2 regions of the Allobosea sp. 2RAB26 genome follow, and region 1 is predicted to be linked to the other one. Evidence: predicted binding sites of a transcription regulator. Region 1 holds the regulator's gene; the other holds the start of a gene.
What was found. Region 1 encodes HrcA, which represses chaperone genes, less so after heat shock. Its sites were predicted from a motif close to GTTAGCACTCNCNNNNNGNGAGTGCTAAC; they were not measured.
Positions count from the first base shown of each region.

Region 2: groES (co-chaperone GroES) is a predicted target of HrcA. The motif match lies at 1,320-1,348, and genes of this name have one in related genera.

Region 1 covers NZ_JBFRGS010000006.1:489,046-492,223, reverse strand. Annotated here, with positions in the region: gene rdgB (RdgB/HAM1 family non-canonical purine NTP pyrophosphatase) at 1-324, opposite strand, end outside; gene rph (ribonuclease PH) at 327-1,043, opposite strand; gene hrcA (heat-inducible transcriptional repressor HrcA) at 1,186-2,268, shown strand; gene AB4118_RS14845 (ankyrin repeat domain-containing protein) at 2,265-2,927, shown strand; gene AB4118_RS14840 (DUF3297 family protein) at 3,177-3,178, shown strand, end outside.
Region 2 covers NZ_JBFRGS010000003.1:255,113-258,290, reverse strand. Annotated here, with positions in the region: gene AB4118_RS06945 (DUF1801 domain-containing protein) at 1-79, opposite strand, end outside; gene AB4118_RS06940 (PaaI family thioesterase) at 142-627, opposite strand; gene AB4118_RS06935 (MarR family winged helix-turn-helix transcriptional regulator) at 709-1,095, opposite strand; gene groES (co-chaperone GroES) at 1,416-1,703, shown strand; gene groL (chaperonin GroEL) at 1,750-3,178, shown strand, end outside.

The DNA.
Region 1 (3,178 bases):
GCGGGCGAGCGCCGGGACAAAGTTCTTGCCCGGCCCGGCCCAGTTGGCGGAGAACAGGCCAGGGGCGCCGTCGAGCGCATCGATGCACAGGCCGGAATCATCGGCAATCGCCGGCAGGCCGCTCGCTTGCGCGGAGGCCACCGCCTTGATCGCGGCATTCTCCGAGAACATGTGGCCATTCTCCTCCGGCTCGGGCAGGCCGAGCTCGCCGGCCGAGACCAGATCGACGCCATAGGGCGCCATCAGCTCGCGCATTTCGCGCAGCTTGCCCTGATTATGGGTCGCAATCACGACTTTGCCTTGGAGAAGCCGATGTCCGCTCATGGTCAGGCCACCGCCGCCTTTTGCAGCGCGACCAGCTTGCTGACACCGCCCTTGGCGAGGCGGAGCAGGGCCATCAGCTCATCCTCCGAGAAGGGAGCGCCTTCGGCAGTGCCTTGCACTTCGACCAGGCCGCCTGTTCCGGTGATGACGAAGTTCGCGTCGGTCTGCGCGCCGGAATCCTCGACATAGTCGAGATCGATGACCGGGTTGCCGGCGACGATGCCGCAGGAAATCGCGGCGACATGATCCTTGAGCGGGTTCGATGCCTTGAGCATGCCGCGCCCCTCCATCCATTTCAGCGCGTCGTGCAGCGCGACCCAGGCGCCGGTGATCGAGGCCGTGCGCGTGCCGCCATCGGCCTGGAGGACGTCGCAATCGACCACGATCTGGCGCTCGCCAATGGCGGTCAGGTCGACGACCGCGCGAAGCGAGCGCCCGACCAGGCGCTGGATTTCCTGCGTGCGGCCGGATGGCTTGCCGGAGGTGACCTCGCGGCGTGTACGTTCATGCGTGGCACGCGGCAGCATCGAGTACTCGGCCGTGACCCAGCCCTTGCCGGTGCCACGCAGCCATGGTGGACCCTTTTCCTCGACCGTCGCGGCGCAGAGCACCTTGGTCTCGCCGAAGCTGACCATGCAGGAACCTTCCGCATAGCGCACCACGCCGCGTTCCAGCGTGACCTTGCGCATCTCGTCGGCCGCGCGTTTGGAGGGTCGCATGTTCACATCCCGATTTCGTGAGTTCGGCGGCTTGTAGGCGTTTGGGCCGGGCGCGGCAAGGCAAGCAGCCAGCGCTTGCCTCTTGATCCGCCGCCGCGCCGAAGGGACAATAGCCTATGTGCAACCAGATACTCGCCTCGCCATGAGCGCGCCCACGCGGCAGGACAGCCCTGGCGGGCTGGTCGAGACCGACCAACGCTCCCGTGAGATTTTCCGGCAGATCGTCGATGGCTATCTCGCGACGGGCGAGCCCGTCGGCTCGCGCAATATCGCGCGGCTGCTGCCGGTGGCCCTGTCGCCGGCAACTGTGCGCAATGTCATGACCGACCTCGAAATGGCCGGGCTGATCTACGCCCCGCATACCTCGGCCGGTCGGTTGCCGACGGAGCGCGGATTGCGTTTCTTCGTCGACGCCATGATGGAAGTCGGCAACCTGACCTCCGACGAGCGCGCCCGCATCGAGGCGCAGATGCGGGCAGCGGCCTCGACCCGGACGCTGGACGGCGCGCTGACCGAGGCGTCTGCACTGCTGTCTGGGCTGTCGCGTGGTGCCGGCGTTGTGGTCACCACCAAGGCCAATTCCCGGCTGAAGCATATCGAATTTGTCCGGCTGGAGCCGGTGCGCGCGCTTGTGGTGCTCGTGGCGGAGGACGGTACGGTCGAGAATCGGTTGCTCGCCCTTCCGCCGGGTCTGCCCGCCTCGGCCCTGACGGAGGCTGCGAATTTTCTCAATGCCCGTGTCCTCGGCAAGACCCTGAGCGAACTGCAGCGCGAGATCGCCGACGATCGCGCCACCATGGAGCGCGAACTCGATGCGCTGACGGCGAAGCTTGTCGAAAGCGGCATCGCCACCTCGTCAGGTCCAAGCAGCGATCGCCATCTGATCGTGCGCGGCCAGGCCAATCTGCTGGAGGATCTCAAGGCACAGGAGGATCTCGAGCGTATCCGCCTGCTCTTCGGGGATCTGGAGACGCAGACCGACGTGATCGACCTCCTGTCCCGTGCCGAGGCCGGCGACGGCGTGCGCATCTTCATCGGCTCCGAGAACAAGCTGTTCTCGATGTCCGGTTCCTCGATGATCGCGGCCCCCTTCCATGATGCCGAACAGCGTATCGTCGGCGTCGTCGGCATCATCGGCCCGACGCGGCTGAACTATGCCCGCATCGTGCCGATGGTGGACTATACCGCCAAGGTCGTCGGGCGGCTCCTGGATGGTGCGCGGTGAAGCGCATCTTGCGAGCCGGACTGATTCTGGTGCTGGGAGTTTTTGCGATGGCGGCGATGGGGCAGAACGGACAGGCGAGCCTCCTCGATGCGGCCGCCACCGGCAGGACTGCCGAGGTCTCCCGGCTGATCGCGGCCGGAGCCGATCTCGAGGCTCGCGATGCGCAGGGGCGCTCGCCGTTGTTGCTCGCCGTGGCCGGCAATCATGTCGCGATCGCCAAGGCGCTGCTCGCGGCGGGCGCCAACATCAATGCGCAGGCCGCCAATCGCGACACGCCCTGGTTGCTCGCCGGTGCCGCCGGGCGTGCCGAGATCGTCGCTGCGATGATCCCGCTGAAGCCCGACCTGACGATCCGCAACCGCTATGGCGGCAATGCCCTGATCCCGGCCTGCGAGCGCGCCCATGTCGAGACGGTCAAGCTGCTCCTGGGTAGCGGCATCGACCTGGACCACGTCAATGATCTCGGTTGGACCTGCCTGCTCGAGATCGTCATCCTGGGCGATGGCGGGCCACGGCATCAGGAGGTTGCAAAGCTTGTGCTCGAGGCCGGCGCCGATCCGAGTCTGGCCGACAAGGATGGTGTCTCGCCGCTGGCCCATGCCCGCCAGCGCGGGCAGCGGGCCGTCGCGGCGTTGATCGAGAAGGCCGGCGGCCGCTGACCGATTCCAGCCAGCGAGTCATGACCTGCTCGCTGGCGTGAAAGTCGCTCGCTTCGCGTTGCCCCGGACCGAGACTGCTCTGTCGCTCGATCAGGTGGACCGCCAGCCCGCGCTCCATGACGTCGCCGGCCCCGAATTTCGCAGTGGCCGGGAGGCCGCTCAAGCATCCCGATTTGGCATCGACGCATTCTGGCGTTACCTCTGCCGCCAAAGCGACCCAGGTGCGCTCCAGACCACAAGGCCAAAGACAT
Region 2 (3,178 bases), on a different contig from region 1:
GCAGCGGCGTCCTCAGCGGCTCAGCGAATGACTGAAAAGCTGCGTCGACCGCGAGATCCTGGAACGCTGCGAATTGCATGGACAACTCCGCCCCGGGGCATCGGCGCGTATCCTAGTCACGAACCGCTGGACGACGCCACTTCAGCGGCCTGCCGCAACGCCGACCGGAAAGATCATGCAGGTTTCGGTGCCATGCGCGAGCAGCTTGCCGCGCTCGTCGGTGAGCCTGCCTTCGGTCGTCGCGATCGTGCCGCCGCGATGGATCAGCTTGCCTTCGCACCGTACGATCCCGCCACCCGGCATCACCGGGCGGACATAGTTGATCTTCATCTCGAGCGTCGTGTAGCCCTCCCCGGCCTTCAGCGTCGCGTGCGCCGCACAGGCCATGGCTGAATCGAGGATCGTCGCGGTCCAGCCGCCATGGATCGTGCCAAGCGGATTGAAGTAGCGCGCCGACGGCTTGCCGACGAACACCACCCGCCCCTCCTCGACCTCCGCGAGATCGAAATCCATGGCATCGGCGAAGGGCGCGCCGGGATGTCGCCCCTCCATCATGCCACGCAGGAAGGACACACCGTCTTCGGCCAGCAAGACTTCGCGTGAGACGACGCCGATCTTTCGCGACATGGACAGCCCTCGATTAACGTGCAGATACACGTTACTGAGAAGCCGCGCACGGTCAAGGCCTGCTTCCACCCGAGACAGCGTTCAGGTCGCGCCGCGGGCAACCCGCCGCAAGGCCCGCAGGCCATCGCGGGTCTCGTTCCATCGTTCCCGGCCGAGCCCGCCCTCGATGCGCTCCTGCGCCGCCTGCCAGTAAGGGATCGCGGCCTCGATCGCCGCGCGGCCCTTGTCGGTCACGGCATAGACCAGGGCCCTCCCCTTGCACTCCAGCGGTTCGATCAGCGCCTCCGCGGCGAGCAATTGCAGGTTGCGGGTGAGCGAGGTGCGTTCCAGCGCAAAACGCTCGGCCAGCTCGGTCACGGATCGGAAGGCGCCGGTGCTGAGCGCCGAGAGCAGGACGAACTGGGTGATCTTCAGCCCGCTCGGCCGCATCGCCTCGTCATAGGCGCGCGTGACGGCGCGTGCAGTCATTCGAACATGCAAGGCGACGCAGGAACGGGCGATGTCGTCAAGCCGGGGATCGGGCACGGGCTCGGTCATTCCAACAGGATAGCGCGTCGCATGGGATTGCGCAGCATCCCTCTTGCCATGCCCTGTCTTGCGACGCCCCGCTTGCCGCGCCGCAATTTCGATTCACTTTCCGCCGAGAAGCTTCCTTGACTCATCCGGGGGGCGAGCCTATCTCCGCGGCATCCGTTAGCACTCGATCCTCGAGACTGCTAACAGATGCCGGCAGCGTTTCCACGCAGGCCGCGCGTTCCGTTTCTACCTTCTTAGAGGAAGACAGAACCATGAAGTTCCGTCCGCTGCATGACCGCGTCGTGGTCCGTCGCCTTGATGGCGAAGAGAAGACCAAGGGTGGCATCATCATCCCCGAAACCGCCAAGGAAAAGCCCCAAGAGGGTGAAGTCGTCGCCGTCGGCCCTGGCGCCCGCGACGAAGCCGGCAAGCTCGTTGCCCTGGACGTCAAGAAGGGCGATCGCGTCCTCTTCGGCAAGTGGTCGGGCACCGAGGTCAAGATCGATGGCCAGGATCTCCTGATCATGAAGGAATCCGACATCATGGGCGTCGTCGGCTGAACGCCACGCGACCTCCATTCCCCGTTTTCATTAAGGAGTAGCTCGCATGGCTGCTAAAGACGTCAAGTTCTCCACCGACGCGCGCGACCGGATGCTGCGCGGCGTCGAAATCCTCAACAACGCCGTCAAGGTCACGCTCGGTCCCAAGGGCCGCAACGTCGTGATCGACAAGTCGTTCGGCGCTCCCCGCATCACCAAGGACGGCGTCACCGTCGCCAAGGAGATCGAGCTCGCCGACAAGTTCGAGAACATGGGCGCCCAGCTGGTGCGCGAAGTGGCCTCGAAGCAGAATGATGCCGCCGGTGACGGCACCACGACGGCCACCGTGCTCGCCGCCGCGATCATGCGCGAAGGCCTGAAGTCGGTTGCCGCCGGCATGAACCCGATGGACCTGAAGCGCGGCATCGACCTCGCGGTCGAAGCCATCGTCACGGACCTGAAGAAGAACTCGAAGAAGGTCACCTCGAACGCGGAAGTCGCGCAGGTCGGCACCATCTCGGCCAACGGCGACGAATCGGTCGGCAAGATGATCGCCACCGCGATGCAGAAGGTCGGCAACGAGGGTGTCATCACCGTCGAGGAGGCCAAGACCGCCGAGACCGAGCTTGATGTCGTCGAAGGCATGCAGTTCGACCGTGGCTATCTCTCGCCCTACTTCATCACCAATGCCGAGAAGATGGTTGCCGAGCTCGAGGACCCCTACATCCTCGTTTTCGAGAAGAAGCTGTCGTCGCTCCAGGCGATGCTGCCGATCCTCGAGGCCGTCGTTCAGACCGGCAAGCCGCTGCTGATCATCGCCGAGGACGTGGAAGGTGAGGCTCTCGCCACCCTCGTCGTCAACAAGCTCCGTGGCGGCCTGAAGGTCGCGGCCGTCAAGGCTCCGGGCTTCGGCGATCGCCGCAAGGCCATGCTCGAGGACATCTCGATCCTGACCGCCGGTCAGCTGATCTCGGAAGACCTCGGCATCAAGCTCGAGACCGTGACGCTCAACATGCTCGGCCGCGCCAAGAAGGTGCGTATCGAGAAGGAGAACACCACGATCATCGACGGCGCCGGCAAGAAGAAGGACATCGAGGGCCGCGTTGCGCAGATCAAGGCGCAGATCGAGGAGACCTCGTCTGACTACGATCGCGAGAAGCTCCAGGAGCGTCTGGCCAAGCTCGCTGGCGGCGTCGCGGTGATCCGCGTCGGCGGCGCGACCGAAGTCGAAGTCAAGGAGAAGAAGGACCGCGTCGACGATGCCCTGAACGCGACCCGCGCTGCGGTCGAAGAAGGCATCCTGCCGGGTGGTGGCGTGGCGCTCCTGCGCGCGCTCCAGACCGTCAAGTCGATCAAGACCCAGAACGACGACCAGAAGACCGGCGTCGAGATCGTCCGCAAGGCGATCATGGCCCCGGCCAAGCAGATCGTCGACAACGCTGGCGATGACGGCGCTGTCGTGGTCGGCAAGCTGCTCGAGTCGAAGGACTACGCCT